Regions from separate parts of the Paenibacillus sp. FSL R5-0473 genome, predicted to be linked through region 2. Evidence: predicted binding sites of a transcription regulator. Region 2 holds the regulator's gene; each other region holds the start of a gene.
What was found. Region 2 encodes Rex, which represses fermentation and respiration genes when NADH is low (regulators of the CRP and FNR family bind a similar motif). Its sites were predicted from a motif close to TTGTGAAATATTTCACAA; they were not measured.
Positions count from the first base shown of each region.

Region 1: MKY28_RS28470 (formate/nitrite transporter family protein) is a predicted target of Rex. The motif match lies at 2,526-2,543, and genes of this name have one in related genera.
Region 3: MKY28_RS27860 (cytochrome ubiquinol oxidase subunit I) is a predicted target of Rex. The motif match lies at 2,986-3,003, and genes of this name have one in related genera.
Region 4: pflB (formate C-acetyltransferase) is a predicted target of Rex. The motif match lies at 3,267-3,284, and genes of this name have one in related genera.

Region 1 is NZ_JBBORL010000001.1:6,482,761-6,488,601, forward strand. It holds gene MKY28_RS28460 (glutathione peroxidase) at 1-427, shown strand, start outside; gene MKY28_RS28465 (FAD-dependent oxidoreductase) at 913-2,274, shown strand; gene MKY28_RS28470 (formate/nitrite transporter family protein) at 2,652-3,503, shown strand; gene MKY28_RS28475 (molybdopterin-containing oxidoreductase family protein) at 3,928-5,841, shown strand, end outside.
Region 2 is NZ_JBBORL010000001.1:1,657,421-1,663,261, reverse strand. It holds gene MKY28_RS07345 (cell wall elongation regulator TseB-like domain-containing protein) at 184-714, opposite strand; gene MKY28_RS07340 (amidohydrolase) at 754-2,061, opposite strand; gene MKY28_RS07335 (redox-sensing transcriptional repressor Rex) at 2,048-2,701, opposite strand; gene dinG (ATP-dependent DNA helicase DinG) at 2,921-5,782, opposite strand.
Region 3 is NZ_JBBORL010000001.1:6,335,358-6,341,198, reverse strand. It holds gene cydD (thiol reductant ABC exporter subunit CydD) at 1-447, opposite strand, end outside; gene cydB (cytochrome d ubiquinol oxidase subunit II) at 449-1,504, opposite strand; gene MKY28_RS27860 (cytochrome ubiquinol oxidase subunit I) at 1,449-2,864, opposite strand; gene MKY28_RS27855 (tetratricopeptide repeat protein) at 3,247-4,539, shown strand; gene MKY28_RS27850 (glycosyltransferase) at 4,539-5,531, shown strand; gene MKY28_RS27845 (glycosyltransferase family 4 protein) at 5,533-5,841, shown strand, end outside.
Region 4 is NZ_JBBORL010000001.1:1,429,547-1,435,387, forward strand. It holds gene adhE (bifunctional acetaldehyde-CoA/alcohol dehydrogenase) at 116-2,728, shown strand; gene pflB (formate C-acetyltransferase) at 3,367-5,625, shown strand; gene pflA (pyruvate formate-lyase-activating protein) at 5,715-5,841, shown strand, end outside.

The sequences.
Region 1 (5,841 bases), 4.8 Mb from region 2:
GGATCTGTATCAAGGTAAGGTATTGGTCATTGCCAATACAGCCAGCAAGTGTGGGCTGACCCCGCAATACGGTGAATTGCAAAAGCTTTATGATCGTTATCGCGATCAAGGCTTGGTTGTACTGGGTTTCCCTTGTAACCAGTTTGGAGGGCAGGAGCCAGGTACAAGTGAGGAAGCGGAATCATTTTGCCAGATTAACTATGGTGTGAATTTCCCGGTGTTTGCCAAGGTAGATGTGAATGGTGAGGACACTCATCCCCTGTTCCAATACCTGAAGGAGCAACAACCTGGCGTAGGTGAAACAAGCGACATTCAATGGAACTTCACCAAGTTTCTTGTTAACCGTGAAGGTGAAGTGGTAGGTCGTGTTGAACCGAAAGAATCTCCGGAGACAATGATTGCAGATATCGAGAAGTTGCTCGGTTAATACATGAACGTTTGAGAAGCCTGTCCTTGCATAAGCAAGGACAGGCTTCTTTGATTATTTTATACACGCAGATTTATTCTGTTCACAGGTATGAGTTGGATCCATGAAATCAACTCTGTAATGAAAATTGAAGCCATTTATTTTTTGTATAAGTCAAACATGAATGCAGAAGACGCCTCTAACTTTATACGTCCACACTGCATTCATACAGGGATCACGGAAGCCATTACATAGCATAAACCCGCCCAAATCCGGGGACAATGAAATCAATACAATGAAGGGAAGAAAGGCTTAAATACAGGGAAATGACCTCCTTCGACAAACTTTTTTTGCTCAACCTATTGCAATGTGAAAAATATCACATTATAATGAGTGTATAAAGTGAAATAAATCACATACACAGTTTCGAACAAGAAGTGAAATGTTTCACAACCATAACAACCTTATATTCAAACTCATTTATATATTTCGAGGAGGAACTTTTAATGAAAATCGCAGTTATCGGATGTACACACGCAGGAACCGCAGCCATCGTAAATACCGCTAAATTGTACCCGGATGCTACCATCACCGTGTATGAGCGCAATGACAATATTTCCTTCCTATCTTGTGGCATTGCACTCTACGTAGGTGGGGTTGTGAAAGACCCTGACGGTTTGTTCTATTCTTCGCCTAATCAACTGGCAGAGCTTGGTGTTGAGACCAAGATGCTTCATGAAGTAACAGCAGTAGATGCCAAGGGCCATACCCTTCAGGCTAAAAACCTGCAAACCGGGGAAGAATTTGAAGATACGTTTGACAAACTGATCGTGACAACGGGGTCATGGCCTGTCGTTCCGAAGCTTGAAGGCATCGAGATGGACAACATTTTACTTTGCAAAAACTACAATCATTCCAACACGATTATTGAAAAAGCCAAAGATGCCAAACGTGTTACCGTTGTAGGTGCAGGATATATCGGCGTAGAACTGGTCGAAGCTTTCCAGATGAACGGCAAGGAAGTTACCCTGATCGACAGTGTGGACCGGATTTTGAACAAATATCTGGACCCTGAATTCACGGATGCGATTGAAGATACGTTGACTGGACGCGGCATCAAGTTGGCTCTTGGTCAAACGGTACAGAAGTTTACTGGTGAAAATGGCAAAGTGACTAAAGTGATCACGTCCAAAGGAGAGTTCGAAACCGATCTGGTTATTCTGTGCATTGGTTTCCGTCCAAATACAGAGCTGCTCAAAGGCCAAGTGGATATGCTACCAAACGGCGCAATCATCGTGGATAAATATATGCAAACGAGTCAAAAAGACGTCTTCGCTGCGGGTGACAGCTGTGCTATTCATTACAACCCAACAGGCAAAGCATCTTACATTCCACTGGCAACCAACGCCGTGCGGATGGGTACACTTGTAGCCCGTAACCTGGTTCGTCCTACGACACCGTATATGGGTACACAAGGTACATCGGGTATCAAAATTTACGAGCAAAATATCGCGGGTACAGGGATGACGGAAATGTCTGCTGCTGACGAAGGCTTGATTGTTGAATCCGTGGTACTGGAAGACAGCTACCGTCCGGAGTTCATGCCAACGGCTGAGAAACTGTTGCTTAAAGTGGTATATGAGCAGGCTACTCGTCGGATCGTTGGAGCACAGGTGATGTCTCAGGTTGATCTGACCCAATCGATTAATACGATCTCGGTCTGCATCCAAAATAACATGACCGTAGATGAGCTGGCCTTCATCGACTTCTTCTTCCAGCCACATTACAACAAACCATGGAACTTCCTGAACACGGCGGGTCTGCAAGCACTGCCTCCAATAGAAGTAAAAGCACCAGCAATGGTGTAAGGAAGCAGAATAGATGGTTGAACAGCGATCTTGATAAACGCCATACAAAGATAAGTCATGCTTATCCGTAAATATGAGGTGTACAATAACTGCCAAGATTATGAAACAAGGCGGACGATTATAAAGGAAAAAGAAGACTGGCGAGTTTATCGTCAGTCTTTTTTGTGGTTTTTTTAGCTATAAAAGGCTTTACTATACTTTTGCTGACTTAACTATTTAAAGACGCTCTTAAAGTATCTTTTTAAACAACATTGTGATAATTTGCACAAAGTTATGTTTAGGACCGAGATACAATTAGGATGTGGTATTCAACGCATAACTAATGAATTTCAGATGGTTTTATCCAATGATGAACAATGAAGGAGAGGATGAATGATATGGCAGCAAAAACACCTCTTGAGGTTGCACAATATACGGCGCAGACAGGCATGAAGAAGGCTCAATATCCGGCGTCTTCTGTACTGGTGCTTAGTTTTCTGGCAGGTGCTTTTATTGCGCTGGGTTTTTTACTGGATATTCGGGTGATTGCTTCTGCGCCAGCTGAGTGGGGAAGTTTGGTCAATCTGATTGGAGCAGCAGTGTTCCCGGTTGGATTAATCTTGGTACTCATCGGTGGTGGAGAGCTGCTGACAGGTAACATGATGGCAGTTCCACTTGCAACGATTGCAAGAAAATTATCCGTGGGTAGCATGTTGAAAAATCTAACCTTAGTGACGATTGGTAATTTTGTTGGAGCTTTGTTTGTCGCGTACGCGTTTGGACATGTGCTGGGCCTGACCGGAGAGGGTGTATATCTGGCGAAAGTGGTGGATATGGCTGGGCATAAGCTGCATGACGGTTTCCTGCAAGCTTTCATCTCTGGCATCGGCTGTAACTGGCTGGTCGCGCTGGCCGTGTGGTTATCTTATGCTTCGGATACGATGAGTGGCAAGGTACTGGGCATTTGGTTTCCAACGATGGCATTTGTGGCGATTGGATTCCAGCACGTTGTGGCCAATATGTTCCTCATCCCGGCGGCAATCTTTGAAGGACATTATTCGTGGGGCCAATATGTGATGAATTTCATTCCGGTATGGCTCGGGAATCTGACTGGAGGTGCTCTGTTTGTAGCTGCAGCCTATTGGATGGTGTACCTGCGCCAAACTGAGCCAAAAGTGAAGCCGGAGATAGCAACGTCGATCGAAGCTGTGGAGACGGAGGCTAGAGTGATGTTGAGCAAACAAGCATAGTGGGCACAGCGAGGTATGGATACACATGTATTAGAAGTGAAGACGATTCTGATCTTGCTCGGTTCATGGCGAATATGCTGTGATGGAGCAGGGCGGGATCGTTTTTTGTATGAGGTCCTTGTTGGAGTTTAACGCAAAATAAATTCGCCATGACAAGGTTCGGGGGAACGAAACCTGTTCATGGCGAATTTCGGGAGTGGTCCATGATATGGCATGAGGAGGAAGTGGGGAAACACTAGCCTAATGCCTTATTTTTAATTTACCCCTGAATTCTGAAGTTGAATCAAACTCAAAAACATTTTTTTGAAAATAATTTAAAGCCGCTATAGCGGCGAATATGAAGCAAAAACATACTGTTCTCTTTACGCGATAACCTCGAAGAAGATATGATATAGGGATAGCTTTTAAAGAGGGGAGCCTTACGATGATCGATCAGGAGAATGGTATATTTGCGGCGGTGTGCCCGCTCGACTGTCCGGACACTTGTGGTCTGTTATTACATAAAGAGAACGGCAAAATTGTGAAGGTGGCAGGCAATCCGGATCATCCCATAACCAAGGGTGCCATCTGTAATAAAGTTAGAAATATGACTGAGCGGGTGTATCACCCCGAGCGTCTACAATATCCGATGAAACGTGTAGGAGCCAAAGGTGAAGGCAAGTTCGAACGAATTAGTTGGGATGAAGCGATTCGCGAGATTACGACCAAATTCACTGCATTGTCCGAAACCTACGGCCCGGAGAGCATCCTGCCCTACAGCTTTTACGGTAACATGGGCATTCTCGGCGTAGACGGTATGGATCGGCGTTTCTTCAATGCGCTTGGTGCGAGTGTACTGGAGCAGACGATCTGTAACTCCGCTGGAAATACCGGCTGGAAATATACGATGGGTGCCAATCGGGGAACGGTGCCGGAAGATACGGAGCATGCGGATCTCATCCTGGTGTGGGGTGGCAATATCGTCAGTACAAATATGCATCAGGTCGTTTTGGCGGAGAAAGCCCGCAAGAAAGGCGCCAAGATCGTCGTCATCGACGTTCATCGCAATCGCACGGCCCAGTGGGGCGACTGGTTTATTCCGCTGTATCCGGGCACGGACAGTGCACTGGCGCTAGGATTAATGCATGTGCTGTTCGAACGGGGACTGACAGATGAATCGTTTATGCAAAAGTATACGGTGGGTCATGAGGCACTACGTGATCATGTCCGCAGTTACAACCCTGAACGTGTTGCACGCATTACGGGCGTGCCGGAGGAAACGATTGTGGAGCTGGCCGAACTATACGGCAACGCACAGGCAGCCCATATTCACATCGGCAATGGCCTCCAGCACCATGATAATGGGGGGATGAACGTGCGTAGCGTTGCATGTCTGCCTGCTATTACAGGGCAATGGCTGAAGCAAGGCGGCGGTGCCGTTCGCACTAACAGCTACGCGAGCACAAATAGCGACGCGCTCGAACGTCCGGAGCTGCGGCAGAATCCGGAGCCGCGAGTGGTAAACATGAACCGGATTGGTGAAGCGTTGCTGGAAGCAGAGCAGCCAATCCGAGCGATGATGGTCTACTGCAGCAATCCACTGGTGGTGGCACCGGATACCGAGCGGGTGGAGCGAGGTTTTGCACGGGAAGATCTATTCACGGTTGTACATGATCTGTTCATGACGGATACGGCGAAATATGCAGATATCGTCTTGCCAGCCACATCTTCATTTGAAGCGACGGACCTGTACACCTCTTATTGGCATCAGTACGTTCATCTGCAAGAGCCGGTGATTGCACCGATTGGGGAGAGCAAGAGCAATGTGGAACTGTTCTCACTGCTTGGGCAGGCTATGGGGTACGATTCTGCAATCTTCGGAGAAACACCGGAACAGATGATTGAGGACGCACTTCAGGGCACAGGCAACCCCTACATGAATGGGGTCACGTTGGAAGGACTGAAGGAACATCGATTCGTGAAGCTGGATATGACGCCACATGCTACATATCTGGATCAGCTGCCCACACCTTCAGGCAAAATTGAATTGTATTCCGAGACGATGGAACAGAGAGGGCTTCCGCCGCTCCCTACCTATAGTGCTCTGGTTGAAGGATATGATGGGGAGAATCCGGCTGGACCTGCCGATACGTATCCGTTGATGTTCCTGTCGCCGCCAAACCATAATTTCCTGAACTCCACCTTTGGTAATTCAGCCAAACATCAGCGTTTGGAAAAGATGCCTTTATTGCAGATACACCCCGAGGATGCCATCCGTAGAAATGTGGAGGATGGCGATGCAGTAGTCGTATGGAATGATCGTGGGCGCATTGAACTTACCGCCAAAGTAAGTGAAGCC
Region 2 (5,841 bases):
AGTACATATCTGAGTATATCACATCGTATATACAATTTCGAAGGCGAAAATATGAATAAATTATTAATTTTAACTATTTAAATCAAATATATTTACAGGCAACACAAAGAACCGGTTCAGTCGGATATCCGTCTGCCGGTTCTTTCATTTCTTTAATTCTCTAGTTATGTCACTCTATTTGTTCTAGCTGTTCGGGAGTGTGTAGACCAGGTCCACCTGTTCTCCGTTGCTAAAACGATAAAAGCGATAGTGGTTATGCGTACCGTCTTTATAATACACTTGCCACACATATATTCCATTCACAACTCCGGGCATGATTCGTTTAATCTCACCGGCAGGAACTTCAGAACTGAAGCGATTGCGTATCTGCGCTTCGGACATGCCATTCTGCAGCAGCTCACTGTGTACAGCGTTTGCACCCTTAACCGGTTGATTGTTTGCATCGAATTTAACCCAGACCATAACATCCTGGTTATCCTTGTTTTTGCCGATCAGGGTCCAGTAGATGTTGTCAGAGCCTTCTTTGTCTCCCCAGATGTACTTGCGCAATTCATCATAGGATGTAATGCCCAGTTTCTCCTGTGCTGCTTGTATGGCGAGCGCTTCTTCCTTGCGTTGGTCCTGCGTGACATGGACGTAATAACGCTGAAGTCCAAACAGAATCAGAACCAGTGCAAGCAGCGAAATCCATATCCACTTCTTTTTTTTCTTCAAAAGCCGAACTTCCTTTCCCTATGATGCTCTGTCCTGCAATTAACGAGCAAGCAGACCATCAAATGCCAATTGAGACTCACGCAAAATGCGTTCTTCATCCAGCGTCAGACATTCGCCATGTTTCACCACTTGTTTTCCATCCACCCATACGTGCTCAACATCTTTGGCAGAAGCCGAGTAGATCGTATGTGAGATCAGGTCTGTATGTGGATAGAAATGTGCCTGTTCAATGTCCAAGGCGATAAAGTCAGCCTTCATGCCAACCTGGAGTGCTCCGGTATTGTTCAAGAAGATAGATTTGGCACCGTATGACGTTCCGAGTAATAACGCTTCGCCTGCTGGCACTGCCGTCGGGTCACCAGATACACCTTTGTGAATCAATGCAGCCAGTCTCATTTCCTCGAACATATCCAGGTTGTTGTTGCTTGCCGGTCCGTCTGTTCCGAGTGACACGGTAACTCCAGCTTTCAGCAACGCAGGTACCCGCGCAACACCGGAAGCGAGTTTCAGATTACTTCCCGGGTTATGGGATACAGCCACATCATGGCGGGCCAGAATCTCAATCTCTTCGTCATTCAGATGCACCGCATGTGCAACCAGGGATGGACGAGAGAAAAAGCCCAGTTTCTCCAGATGTGCCACAGGACGCAGTCCATAATCAGCCACGTTCTGCTCGACTTCACGAAGCGTTTCCGACATATGTGTATGAAGGGGAAGGTTTAGGTCGTTCGCGACCTGCACAAGCTTCTCTATGTAGTCAGGAGGGCATGTATATGGGGCGTGTGGCGAGATTACGGTTGTAATGCGACCATCTGCCTGTCCATTCCACTCACGTGCAAACGCTGCCGACTCCTCCAGCTTCCGCAATTGTTCTTCTTCCGAGCACAGCCCGATTACACCACGTGCCAGTGCTGCTCTAACGCCGGATTGCTCCACAACTTTGGCAACTTGATCCATGTGATCGTACATGTCCAGGAACGCTGTAGTTCCGCCTTTCAACATTTCAAGCACTGATAGCGAAGTTCCCCAATATACATCTTCTGAAGTCATTTTCGCTTCCATCGGCCACATTTTTTCCTGCAACCATACTTGCAATGCAAGATCGTCTCCGTGCCCTCTGAGCAACGACATCGCTGCATGACCATGCGTATTGATCAGACCCGGCAGGAAGAACAGTCCTTTTCCATCCACTTTGGTACAATTTTTGTCTTCATCCGGCAATGTCTCACCAATATGCACAATCTTGTCATTCTCAACAACCATGTATCCGTGGACCACGTTCCATGTTGTGCCGCCTTCATTAACGGCAAATTTGCCGTTGTGAATTACCCATCTATTTGTTGTCATCTTCCTCGTCGTCCTTTCCAGTCTCCAAGTAATAGGCCAAACTAAGCAGATCCGTTGTAAAGTCAGCATGGTGAATGCGGATATGCGGCGGTGTTTTTAGAATGGTTGGTGCAAAATTAAGGATCGCTTCAATTCCTGATTCAATAAGCTGATCGGCTACATTTTGGGCTTCCGTATCCGGAACCGTGATAATTCCGATGCGAATATTTTCCGTTTTAACCGCTTCCGTCAATTCATCCATTGGTTTTACCGTCAAACTGTTGATTTGACTACCAATCTTCGGTCCGTATGCATCAAATACTGCAACAATCTTCATGTTGTCTTTCAGATATGCGTTGTAGTTGGACAAGGCCTGTCCTAGGTTACCCGCGCCTACCAGAGCTACATTAATTTGCTGATCAATTTTGAGAATGTGACGAATTTTCTCGATCAAATAGGATACATCATACCCGATCCCTTTACGACCAAAATCACCGAAGTAAGCCAGGTCTTTACGAATTTGGGCCGGATTCAGATCCAGCCTCTGTCCAAGCTCTTGAGAAGAAACAGTAGCCACCTCACGCTGATGCAACTCGTTCAAATAACGCAAGTATACAGGCAGACGTCGTACCACCGCTTCCGAAATTTTATCCGATTTCATTCTTGCTCCCCCTTACCAAGGCCACGATAAAATAATAGATGAAAAGATGAGCATTCTGTATAAAACTCAAAGATAAACGTGACATTTTATACAGAATGCTCCTTGTAATTTGGGTTATAAGTTCTTACGTGCAACTGCTTTAATCGGATACGGAAATATCTAATAAAGTTTAACGCCAAACGATAGTGTCATGCAATGATATAACGAACAAAACAACCATTATTTTTGTTCATTAGCAGGTTTTTCCAACCACTCGGTAATTCGTGGAACCATTTGCTCCGTGAGCATGTGCTCCATTTTGGGACCAGGTAATGAATATAAAAAGAATTTACCATAATACGCTTCAATCACCCGTGTATCATAAACAATGACAATTCCTCTGTCCTTTGCTGTACGCACCAATCGGCCAAATCCCTGTTTGAAACGAATGACCGCTTGTGGCACGGACAGTTTCATGAACGGATTTTTCTTCTGTTCCTGAAGCAACTCACTCTTGGCTTCCACCAACGGATGATTCGGTGGCTGGAAAGGCAGTCGAACAATAGCGAGACAGGTTAGGGCCTCTCCCGGGATATCTACACCCTCCCAGAAGCTGCTTGTGCCCAGAAGTACCGTTGCTTTGGCATCTTGAAACCTGCGAGTCAATTTGGAACGACTTCCACTGTCAACGCCTTGCCCAAGCAACGAGATGTCGTTGCCAGACAGTGCCTCCTTCAGCGGATCATAGACCTGTCGCAACATCTTGTATGAAGTAAACAGAACCATCATGCGTCCACGCGTAGCAATTGCCGTCTCTGCGAGTGATTGCACCAGCATATTAACAAAGTGCGCATCACCCACACTTCCCTTCACACTTGGGAAATCACGCGGAATCACCAGAAGTGCCTGATCGCGATAGTTGAAAGGTGATGGCAACATCGACGTTAATAGCCGATTGTTCTCGGCGGCTTCCTGCAAGCCAAGCTGTTCAATCATGAACTGGAATGACTTATCTACCGAAAGCGTAGCCGATGTAAGCACAACACTTTTCTTTTTATCAAAAAATAAATCCTTCAGTTGTGCACTCACATCTACAGGTACGGCATACAGCTGGAGAGATTTGCTGCGGAATTGGCCGCTGGCTTCCATCCAGTACACCGTTTTGGCATCATCCATACGCATGAAGAACCGTAGATTCTCTTTCAATGTGGTCAGATCTTTCAGTAATCCTGTAATGTCCGTGATCAGACTATCTGATTGATAATCATCCTGATCTTCTTTCACCTCAAGCAGCAATTTGTCCCCTTTGCGAACCAAATCGCCCAGAGTCACATAGATCTGGTTCTCCAGATCCTGCAACTCCTGCCATTTTGCAGGTTTCTGAGATGCTTTCAGACGCAGTGAAAATTGCCCCGTCTCTCCCGGTGAAGCATCACTTCGTTCAGGCAACAGACCAAACAAGGCATCGCTCATACGATCCCACAGCTCCTTAACTTCAAGAGCGAGCGGGAACATCTGATCCACCATGGAGCCCCATTGCACCGAATTTTCATGCACGGATAACTGCGAACGAAGCATAGGCAGCTGACCATTACGACTGTCTTTAAATAGGCGGGTCAGTGTATGAACCAAGGTGAAATATTTCATATGCATTCCAAGATGTTTACCAGCGACATCCTCCAGATGATGTGCCTCATCGATCACAAGACTCTCATAGGCTGGCAGCAGCTGATGCGCGGCTTTCACATCCGTAAATAATTTGGAGTGATTGGTGATTACGATATCAGACAACCCTGCTTCATGTTTGGCACGATGGTAGAAGCATTTACGGAACCATGGACAGGATCTTCCCAGACATGATTCGGATTCACTCTGTACGGTCTCCCAGAAGTCCCCTCCGCGTCCGCTAAGGTTAAGTTCCTCATCATCTCCGGTTTCGGTCTGCGTAAGCCAGACGATCATCTGAGCAGCTGTGAAATAATCCTCTTTAGGTGTGGCGAATTCACGTTTATTGATTTTGTGTTCAAATTTGCGCAGGCACAGGTAATGTCCACGTCCTTTGAATACAGCAGCCTTAAACGGGAACGGTACCACTTGAGTCAGCATCGGAATGTCCCGCTCTCTCAATTGCTCCTGCAGATTGATCGTATGCGTGCTAACCATAACTTTCTGTTCTTGCTTCACACTTTCGTAAATAGCAGGCAACAGATACCCTAGAGATTTACCGGTACCCGTTCCAGCTTCGATCAAGAGATGTTTCTCTTCATCCAAGGCTTGCCTTACACTGCTGAACATCTGAGTCTGCGCTTCACGCTCTTCGTAATGATCCAGTGTATCCTTCAGATTCTCCCGAACCTGGTCCATAAACTGTTCGAAGCTTACACCATCGAGGGGGTTAGCCTCCCGCTCATCGCGTGGTGCACCAATATCGGTCCAATCACTTACATTAAGAGCAAGCTGACGATAATAGGTATGTCCGTCCAGGTCCTGAATCGGCTCTGCTTCCTTCTCACTGCGCATTCCGTCCAAAAACCAACCCAAGTCACTGTCTTCTGGTGCAAACAGGTCACTGAGGCGCTGAATCGTTATGAGCGGTAATTCCTTTAACTCATCCAGACACTTGAGTAGCACATAGGCTGTCGCCAGTGCATCACTGTCTGCCTGGTGAGGGCGATCATGTTGAAATCCAAATTCGGAAGACACATAACCGAGTTGATAAGAACCCAGTGATGGGAATGTGATCTTCAGAAAATCAATCGTGTCCAGAATGCGGCCAGTGAACGGCAAATAACCGCAACGGTCAAGAGCATTCTGCAAAAAGTGAAAATCAAAAGCGACGTTGTGTCCAACAAGCACCACATCATTAAGCAGCGGAACCATCTCCATCATCATCTCTTCGAGTGAAGGAGCGTCCGCCACATCTGCATCGGTAATACCCGTCAACCCCGAAATAAACGGGGGAATCGGTACACCAGGGTTCACATAAGAACTATATATTTGAGTTATGCTGTAGTCATGATCTATGATGGCAAGTCCGGTCTGTATAATCTCACCGTCGGACTGCGTGCCGGTTGTTTCGAAATCCAATACGGCAAATTTCATTGCAATGTACGGTCCCTTCCATTCCAGTCTATGTTACAGCATAGCAAAAAAAAGGGGAT
Region 3 (5,841 bases), 4.7 Mb from region 2:
GAACACATACAGCAGAATGACGATAGGTGTGAATCCTATGCCCAGCATGCGAGGAATGAATAGTTCAAGATACGTCTTGTATTGAGCTGTCCCCTCACGTGCCAGCGTGACCAGATGGCCTGTGCCCTCCGTCTTCGCATAACGCGGTCCAAGTCTGAACCACTGCTCCACCATCTTTCTGCGCAGATCGGTCCCTGTCCTCTCCGCATATCGCGAAGTCACGAGTTGTAACCAGAAGGATAGGGCGTAGCGGGCGGCAAAAGCAGCCAGGAACAGCAGCAGTACAGGGTACTGCTCCGTTACGGATGAACCTTCAAACAATGCCGTGATGGCCTGTGCCAGCCATTTGGCTTGCATAATGATCGTCATCGCCTGTAGCAGCACCAGCGCTGAGGCCAGCGCAAGTACCGGCCGGATGCCCGGCAGCTTCATCAGCCCCCGTCCCATATCAGTACTCCAGGTGGTGCTGCTCGTTCAGACGTTTGCGGAAGATATAATAGCTCCAGATCTGATAACCGAGAACAAACGGCAGCAAAGTGCAAGCTACAATGGTCATTACTTTCAATGAATAAGCACCAGATGCAGCATTGTATACAGTCAGGTCATATGCCGCCCCAAAGGAACTCACCATCACTCTTGGGAAAAGTCCGATAAAGACCGAGGCAAAGGCAATTGCAATCACTGCCCCTGTCATACCAAAAGCCCAGCCTTCACGCTTCTGACGAACAAAGTATGCCGCAAGTGCAAGCGAAACTGCGCCAAGTACAACCATGATCCAAAGAGCCCAGCCGCGTACGGCGAACACATCGGTCATGAAATACGTCATTAACGCGTAAACAGCGAGCAGTGCAGCCAGCGGCAGCATCAATTTTTGCGCTGTCTTCAAGGCACGCTCTCTGAGATCACCTACTGTTCGTAGTGATGCAAACAGCAATCCATGAACCAGACACAGTAGCGTTACGCTCAAGCCGCCAATCACGGTGTACGGATTAACAATATCGAGGAATCCTGCACGCAATTGCATCTCCCCATCAATGGGCAGACCTTTCATCAATGTGGCAAAGACCACGCCGAACAGGAAAGGCAAGAGCGCGCTGGAGACAACAATGATGATGTCCCATGTTTTGCGCCAGCGTTGCTGTTTCATTTTACTGCGGAATTCGAAAGCAACTCCGCGGCCAATCAAGGCAAGCAACACCACCACAAGTGGCAGGTAAAAACCACTGAACAACGTGGCATACCAGTGCGGGAAGGCAGCAAACATTGCTCCCCCCGCCGTAATCAGCCATACTTCATTACCATCCCAGAACGGACCGATCGAGTTGATCAGAGTCCGACGTTCACGGTCTGTTTTGGCGATAATGCCTGTAGACATCCCCACACCAAAATCAAAACCTTCCAAAAAGAAGAAACCAACAAACAATACGGCAATCAGCAAAAACCACAACTCACTTAGTGACAACGGAATAACCTCCATCCACGCCGAACGGATCGGCCGATTCATCGTGATCTTCTGGCTTCTCGACCGCAAACGGTCCTGCTTTGATCTCACGTACGAACAGGTATACCATCACGATTCCGAGAACCGTATACGCAGCGGTAAAAGCGATGGTCGAGAACAGGATCGTTCCTGCGGATACGTTCGGCGAGACCCCGGCTTCGGTTGTCATATAGCCAAATACTGTCCATGGCTGTCTTCCTACCTCGGTCATAATCCAACCTGACGTATTGGCGATAAACGGCAGGGAGATGGCGAACACCATCAGACGCATAAACCACTTTCCAGCGACCTCCAGCTTCTTACGCATGGCTAGGAACGTACCGTATAGCGCCAATGCAATCATTAAACCACCCGCTGCGATCATAATGCGGAAACTCCAGAATGTTGTCCGTACCGGCGGGATGTAGTCCCCCGGTCCATACGTCTGTTCATACTCAGCTTGAAGCTCCTTCATACCTTTGACACTACCGGAGAACTTGCTGTAGGACAGATAACTGAGCAATCCAGGGATTTTGATCTCACCCGTACTCTCCTGTTTATCTGGGTCAATAAAAGCGACCACCGTCCATGGCGCCGGATCTTCTGTCGTTGTCCATGTGCCCTCACTGGCTGCCATCTTCATCGGCTGTGTCTCCACCAGATATTGCGCCTGGAAGTGACCCGAGAATGCGACGCCGAATGAAGAAACAAGAGCGATAATGATCGCAATATTAAACGATTTGCGGAAGATCTCCACATCCTGCTTTTTCATCAATTTGTAGGCACTGATCCCGGTTACGACGAAGGCCCCTGTCATCAATGCCCCAAAGACTGTATGTGGGAACTCAACGAGAAGCTGACCATTTGTGATGAGTGCAAAAAAATCATTCATCTCGGCTCGGCCGTTGTTAATCTCAAACCCAACAGGATGTTGCATAAATGAATTGGCTGCCAGAATCCACAGCGCGGACAGGAATGTGCCGACAAACACCAGCCAGATGCAGGCCAGATGCACTCTTTTGGACAAACGATCCCATCCAAATATCCACAATCCAATAAATGTAGACTCCATAAAAAACGCCAGTAGCGCTTCAATAGCCAGTGGCGCACCGAACACGTCCCCGACAAATCGGGAGTACTCGGACCAGTTCATACCAAACTGGAACTCTTGCAGAATACCTGTGACTACCCCGACGGCAAAGTTAATCAGGAACAGTTTGCCCCAGAACTTCGCCATCGTTTTGTAGATCTCCTTACCCTTAACAACGTACAACGTCTCCATGATTGCAACCAACAGTACAAGACCGATGGATAGCGGGACAAAAAAGAAATGGAAAATCGTTGTAAGTGCATATTGGATACGCGATAACATAATCGGATCCATACCGTTACCCCTTCTTTCTGTTCACTTCGCAGTATGCGTATTTGGCATTGAAGCTGCACCTTCGCTGTCTGTCCGCCAAATACGTTGATGAACGTATTGTGCCAGATTACCTATTTTATACATGTGAGAATTATCACAATCTTCGTCTCTAGAGCAAAAAAAAGTGATCCTGGTCACACAAAAGATAAAATTCAGCCTATTATCACAGCTTGCCAACTGCATCTATTCATGGAAGATACTCATGTTTGGGACGGAATGCCCATATGTTAGTCTCAGGCATATCATGCGAAGTACCGTGAGGGCTTTACATATGAAGTGAAAGCATGAAGCACATGCAGAGCGAAGACGCTCCATATTACAGTCAAGGTGAGGTGAACTATTCATGGAAAAACCTGCACCACTACCAGGTGAAGACGCCGAAGCCAGCCTGGATAAGGCCAGTACAACACAGCCCCCTGTCCGGTATGTTCTCTTCCCTCGCAAAGGAGGCTGGTCATCCTTTCCCTATCCCGATATTGCTGCACTGCTGTCGATCGAGGGAGAGGTCTACTATGTCAGCAGCCTGACGCAAACAGAAGATGTACCTCCGGTCATTACCGCCATCTCCCTCCCTGAGGCTGAGCAGCTATTGCTGGAACCTCGCACCGTAGCCGTGGTCGCCCATCCCTACTGGCTAATAGCTACGGCTTCGCTGGAGCCTGAGCTATGTATTGCCCTGCTCCCTGAGCCTGCTGGAAACGAAGCAGAATCTCCGTTATGGGAGAGCAGTATTTCCAAACTCGTCGGCATCGCCGATCTGGTCGGCACATCCTCCGAAACACGTTATATGAAGCTGTTATTCCAAGGCGTACGTGCCATCTGGCTGGGCGGCGAAGACCCTGCACCTGCGGGGACGATGCAAAAGGATGATCTCGAAGTCCCCCTCCGGGACTACGAACTGCTCTTCCTGCATGCGCTGCGGCAGATCCTGTCAGGCACTCCAGATAGCGTCACACTGCTTCAATGCAGTGTACGTGCCGACTTCTACCGTCAGCTCCGTGCCAAAGCAGGTGCACATGAGACGATATCCTTTTTGCTGGCAGCCTATGAGTACTTGCTTGAAGATCCGCGGGCCGTGCATTCGTTGCAAGAGGCCTTCACCCATGCGGTCATGAATGGTCGCAGTGATTGTGTGGTCTCCCATTATCGATTCCTGTCTGCCATCCATGCCCGGGCTGGACAGTTGGAGGACGCCCTGCGGGTATATGGAATTAGTGCAGCAGACGAACAAGAACGGCATCATTATGAACAGCTCTGTCGCTGGTTTGAGGCAGGAGAAGATCAACTTGTACGAGCGGAATTACTGCGTATGAACGATGACTACGGAACCGCGCTGCGCATCCTGGACGAACTTGGCGGAGAAACGGCGCGACATTGGAAATTCCGCATTTACCAGGAGACTGGACGTGTGGAAGAAGCACTAGCTCTGGTGCATGCAGTCGATATTCAGGATGATGCCAGTCGCCGGGATTATCAGCAATTATCCGGCAGTGCGCTGGCACTGCGAGGGGAACGACACGGGGCAGTCCGACATTTCCTTGAGACAGCACTGGAGGATGAAGATGCGCTGGCCCGGATTGTGGAGCTGGAGCTGTTGGATCATGCTGTACAGCAATTGCTTGGGGAGGTGCCATGATGCTGGACCCGAAGAAGCGTAGACAACAGTTGAATGGGCCAATGGTGCACAGGGATATCCGAACCGAAACCACTTACACGCCAACCGAAACAGTCGATCGAACACATACAGATGCATTGGAAAATGGAGATCACACCCCGGATCATGCACAACCAACGCAGGACATCCGAAGCCAAGTGCATCACTGGAATGATTCACAAGGTCAGGCAGAACAGAATGCTGCTGTAACACAAGAGGAAACAAGTGTATTCAAAGAACCCTTTTCCATTCGTCGGGTTCGCAAAAGCAAAGGCAACAAGCTGACCGCCATGCTCCAGGTTCGCAATGAACGTGGCCGATACCTTGAAGAAGTATTGCATGATCTGAGTGAATTCGTGGATGAGATCGTCATTGTGGACGATGCCAGCACAGACGGAACACCGGACATATGCAAAGCCTATCCAAAGGTGGTCCGTCTGGAGGTATTGGAGAAACCACTGTTCGCGGAGGAATGGCGGCTTCGCAACACCTTATGGCAAGCGGCTGCGGGAACATGTCCCGACTGGTTGCTCTCAGTTGATGCGGATGAGCTGTACAGCTCAGAGGCCAAGAAAGCCATACGCACTCTGATTAATCAGGAGTATGCGGACTGGTTTGCATTCCGATTCTACGATATGTGGGGTGGCCGGACCCACTACCGGGAAGATGATCTCTGGTGTCTGCATAAACGGCATACTGCTTCACTTGTACGGTATATGCCTGGATATCCTTATTTTTATCCACAACAGAATCATCATGTTCCCCGCCTTCCCTTGTCCTGCACGGTATTGCCTGGGGTCAGCACGGAATTGAAGGTTCAGCATCTCGGATGGGCAGGCAGCCTGGAGGATCGGGTTCGTAAATATTTGCGTTACAAGCGCATTGATCCTAGCGGTGAGTGGGGCAATCTTGCACATTACGAGTCTATTCTCGATCCGGAACCTCGGCTGATTCCCTGGAAGGAGGGACCGTGAGATGGGCGTGGTGAGTATTCTGACGCATAGTTTCACCGACGGGTACAACCGGGAATTCGGCCGGGTATTTGGTGGTGGACTGGAACGCTACATTCTGGATCTGTGCAGTGTCATCCGAGGGCTCGGACATATTCCCGAAGTTCATCAGCTCTCTTATTTTGAAGCATTCCAGACTCGGACGGAGCAGATTGACGTATTTGGTTATTCGTACGACATGGATAATGTACCGGAAGCCTTTGAGCGGATGGCAGCCGCAGCGCGCGGCCCAGTGATCTATGCCAGCTGTCTGTGGCAACCCATCACCTACAAA
Region 4 (5,841 bases), 230 kb from region 2:
ATTAAATTTGTTATACTTTGTGAAAAAAATCACATAATTAAGTTTATTGTCATGTTACGATGTGAATGTAAACGAGAGAGACAAACTAATACGAACCTTTAGGAGGATGAGGGAGATGGCTGTAAAGAACGAAGTCGCCCCAGCAAAAGAACCGACAGCAGGTCAGTATATTCAAACGTTAATCGACAAAGCGAATAAAGCACACGCCGCATTCATGAAGATGGACCAGAAGCAGATTGACCGGATTGTGCAAGCAATGGCGCTTGCGGGTCTGGATAAACACATGATGCTCGCCAAGATGGCCGTAGAAGAAACAGGCCGCGGAGTGTATGAGGATAAAATCACCAAAAATATATTTGCAACAGAATATGTGTACCACAGCATCAAGTACGATAAAACCGTAGGTGTGATTGAAGATAACGAGTATGAAAGCTTCCAGAAAATTGCGGAGCCGGTCGGCATCATCATGGGTATTACACCAGTTACCAACCCAACATCAACGACGATGTTTAAAGCATTGATTTCCATCAAGACGCGTAACCCAATCATCTTTGGCTTCCACCCATCTGCACAGAATTGTAGCCGGGAAGCTGCCAAAATCCTGCTGGAAGCGGCTGTGAAACATGGTGCACCAGCAGATTGTATTCAATGGATTGATGATCCTTCCATGGATCGTACAAACGAACTGATGAATCACAATGATGTGGCTCTTATTCTGGCAACAGGTGGATCCGGCATGGTACGTGCAGCGTACAGCTGTGGTAAACCTGCACTGGGCGTAGGACCGGGTAACGTACCTTGCTTTATCGAGAAAAGCGCGGATATCAACCAGGCAGTAACGGATTTGATCCTGTCCAAATCTTTCGATAACGGCATGATCTGTGCTTCCGAACAAGCGGTCATCATTGAAGAACCGATCTTCGATCAAGTGAAGAAAAAAATGATTGCAAATGGCTGTTACTTTGTTAACAAAGATGAAGCAGCAAAATTGACAGCAGGTGCGATTAATGCCGAGAAATGTGCGGTGAACCCGGCGATTGTTGGTCAATCTGCGGTGAGCATTGCCAAATTGTGCGGTATTGAAGTTCCAGCAGGCACCAAAATTCTCGTGGCCGAAATTGAAGGGGTAGGTACCAAATTCCCATTGTCGGCTGAGAAATTAAGCCCGGTACTGGCTTGTTACAAAGTTAAAACGGCAGCAGAGGGAATTGAACGTGCAGCAGAAGTGGTTGCTTTTGGCGGCATGGGTCACTCCTCGGTTATCCACTCCACAAATGAAGAAGTGATCGGCAAATTCGCAGATCGTCTGCAAACTGGACGGATTATTGTGAACTCACCATCCACACACGGTGCCATCGGGGATATCTACAACACAAACATGCCGTCATTGACACTGGGCTGCGGATCATACGGACGTAACTCGACTTCTTCCAACGTAACCGCTGTGAACTTAATCAATGTGAAAAGGGTGGCTCGCCGTACCGTGAATATGCAATGGTTCAAAGTGCCGAACAAAGTCTACTTCGAAAAAGGGGCAACGCAGTATCTTGCTAAAATGCCTGACATCACACGTGTGGCCATTATTACGGATGCCATGATGGTGAAACTTGGATATGTTGAAAAGGTAGAACACTATCTGCGTCAACGCCAAATGCCAGTAGCGATCGAAGTATTCTCTGATGTAGAACCCGATCCATCCACAACGACGGTAGATCGCGGAACCGAAATGATGCGCCGCTTCCAACCAGACTGCATTATCGCACTTGGCGGTGGATCACCGATGGATGCTGCCAAAGCCATGTGGTTGTTCTATGAATATCCGGACACGGACTTCAATGATCTGAAACAGAAATTCATGGATATCCGCAAACGGATCTACAAATATCCACGTCTCGGCGTAAAAGCGAAATTTGTAGCGATCCCAACCACATCCGGTACAGGTTCTGAAGTGACATCGTTCGCGGTTATCACAGATAAAAATCAAGGTAACACCAAATATCCATTGGCCGACTATGAGCTGACACCAGACGTAGCGATTGTCGATCCGGAGTTTGTATACTCCCTGCCGAGAACAGCCGTTGCCGATACAGGTATGGACGTACTGACGCATGCGATTGAAGCTTATGTATCTGTTATGGCAAATGATTACACGGATGGACTTGCGATCAAAGCAATCCAACTGGTGTTCCAATACCTGGAGCAATCTGCGCTGCAAGGCGATAAACTGGCACGTGAGAAAATGCATAATGCTTCCACAATTGCAGGTATGGCGTTTGCCAACGCATTCCTGGGCATTAACCACAGCTTGGCGCACAAATGGGGCGGTCAGTATCACACCGCACACGGACGCACCAATGCGATTCTTATGCCACACGTCATTCGTTACAACGCGAAAAAACCGACCAAATTTGCATCGTTCCCGAAATATTCGCACTTTGTAGCGGATGAGCGGTATGCCGAAATTGCCCGCATCTTGGGATTGCCTGCTCGTACGACAGAAGAAGGCGTAACCAGTCTCATCAATGCGATTCGCAAACTGAACAAAACACTGGGTATTGAAGAATCGTTCCAAGAGATCGGATTCGATGCCAAAGACTTTGAAGCACATGTCGATTATCTGGCAGACCGTGCCTTCGAAGACCAATGTACAACCGCCAATCCGAAGTTGCCGCTGGTAACTGAACTGGCTGATGTGTACCGCAACGCTTTCTACGGAAAGTTTGAATAATAAATTTAGAACAAAGCGTGCTTTACGGCAAGAAGATCAGGGTTCCCCGAGAGGGGAGCCCCGATTGCCGTCTTTCACACAATAACGAGAGGGCAGAAAAACAGAAGAGCGAAGCATCTGTTTTTCAGGATTTATTCTAAGATTTGGTTTGCTCCGAGCGTAGAGGAGCAAAAGGGTTCTATAGAGGTTACACGTAATCCGTGATGTGGCTGTTTGAGCCAGATGTTCACACAATAACGGAGTGGGCAGAAAAAACTGAAGAAGCGGAGCGTTCGCCTTTATCCCCGGATTTTCCCCTTTGAAATATAAAATTGAAAAAATCCGGGGATAACAGCGATCGGAAGTTGTTCTGCCCGCGCAGTGGCTAAGTGTGAATTTACAGGGGTCAATGGGACACAGCGCAGGTGGAGTGAGTTAGTTCACTGGCTTTGTGACAAAAATCACAGATGATGAAAGCCCCAAGTCGTATACTGAAAATGTAAGAAAAACATTCATCCCGCGGTTCCGGTTCCCAAGTAGAGAGAACATGTTCCGGTTTATGTGAAACAATTCACATTAATCGCGGCTCTGGGCACACAATGCTACGAATGAAGCAAGATGTTATGTGTCCAGAAATCCAAATTAGTGGAGGGATTACGATGTCGGTGATTGAAAAAGATGTCAAACAACAAACAGGCTGGAGAAACTTTACCAAAGGAACATGGACCAAATCCGTAGATGTGAATGATTTTCTGGCACACAACTTGTCTCCGTATTACGGCGACGAAGCATTTCTCGCAGGTGCAACCCAGAATACCAAAGAATTATGGGAGATCGTATCTGATCTGACCAAAAAAGAACGGGATAACGGCGGTGTCCTTGACGTTGATGTGAACACACCAGGTACTATTATTTCTCACCAACCCGGTTATCTGGATCAATCCAAAGAGCAGATTGTCGGCGTTCAGACCGATGCTCCGTTCAAACGTTCCATTCAACCAACAGGCGGAATTCGCATGATGATTGACGCATGTGAGGCATATGGCTTTGAAATGCCACAGGGCGTCATTGATATATTTACAAACATTCGCAAAACACACAACCAGGGTGTGTTCGATGCTTATACTTCCGACATGCGTGCAGCGCGTAAAGCAGGAATTATTACAGGTCTGCCAGATGCTTACGGCCGTGGCCGGATCATCGGTGACTATCGTCGTGTAGCTTTGTACGGGGTAGACTTCCTGATTCGTAACAAAAAAGGCGAACTGAATGCACTCGAAGTTGATGTTATTGATGAAGATGTCATTCGTCTGCGGGAAGAATTGTCTGAACAGATTCGTGCATTGCAAGAATTGAAACAATTGGGCGATATGCACGGGTTCGATATTTCCTTGCCAGCGACAACAGCAAAAGAAGCGTTCCAATGGTTGTACTTCGGTTATCTCGCTGCGATCAAAGAACAGAACGGTGCTGCGATGTCACTGGGACGTGTATCTTCTTTCCTGGATATCTACATTGAACGTGACCTGCAAGAAGGGATTCTGTCCGAAGAACAGGCTCAGGAATTGGTTGACCATTTTGTAATGAAACTGCGGATCGTCAAATTCCTGCGTACACCGGATTACAACGAACTGTTCAGTGGAGATCCAACATGGGTGACTGAGTCCATCGGTGGTATGTCCGTGAATGGCGAAACACGTGTAACCAAAAACAGTTTCCGTTTCCTGCATACACTGCACAACCTGGGTCCTGCACCAGAACCAAACTTGACTGTTCTCTGGTCAACGAAACTTCCAGAAGCTTTCAAAGATTATTGCAGTAAAGTATCCATCGAAACCAGCTCAATCCAGTATGAAAATGATGATCTGATGCGTCCGATCTACGGTGACGATTACGGTATTGCTTGCTGTGTGTCGGCGATGAAGATCGGGAAACAAATGCAATTCTTCGGCGCTCGTGCCAACCTGGCAAAAGCTCTCCTGTATGCGATCAACGGTGGTCGTGACGAGAAATCCGGAGCACAAGTTGGACCTGAGTATCCTGCCATTACTAGCGAAGTGCTGGATTACAATGAGGTTATGAAACGCTTCAAACCAATGATGGAGTGGCTGGCTAAGCTGTATATGAACACCCTCAACGTCATTCACTACATGCATGATAAATACAGCTATGAGCGTATCGAAATGGCATTGCATGACCGTGACATTGTACGTACGATGGCTTGCGGTATCGCTGGTCTGTCGGTTACAGCAGATTCACTGAGTGCGATCAAATATGCCAAAGTAAAACCAATTCGGAACGAACAAGGCATCGCTGTTGATTTCGAAATCGAAGGAGACTTCCCTTGTTACGGTAACAATGAAGACAGCGTAGACAGCATTGCTGTTGAACTGGTCGAGAACTTCATGGGCATGATTCGCAAGCACAAAGCTTACCGTAACGCAGTTCCAACACAATCCGTTCTGACGATCACTTCCAACGTGGTATATGGTAAGAAAACAGGGACTACACCGGATGGTCGTAAAGCAGGTGAACCATTTGCTCCAGGTGCAAACCCAATGCATGGTCGTGACAAAAAAGGTGCACTGGCATCCCTTGGCTCGGTAGCCAAATTGCCTTATGAACACAGTCTTGACGGGATTTCCAATACCTTCTCCATCGTGCCAAAAGCATTGGGTAAAGAGGAGACTACACGTAAATCCAATCTGACTGCGATGATGGATGGTTACTTCGGTCAAAACGCTCATCACCTGAACGTTAACGTATTTGATCGTCAGCAATTGATTGATGCGATGGATCACCCGGAAAACTATCCACAACTGACTATACGGGTATCCGGATATGCTGTTAACTTCATTAAATTGACTCGTGAACAACAGTTGGATGTCATCAACCGTACGTTCCATGGCTCGATGTAAGTAATTTGCTAGTAGAAGACCGCTAGAGCAAGGTATTCCAAATCATATTAAACGCACAGCGGATGCGGATACAGAAAGGAAGAGGCAGCATGGTTAACGGACATATTCATTCACTCGAAACTTTCGGGACGGTTGACGGCCCAGGCATCCGCTTTGTGCTTTTTATGCAAGGATGTCTACTCAAATGTCAGTATTGCCACAACCCTGATACATGGG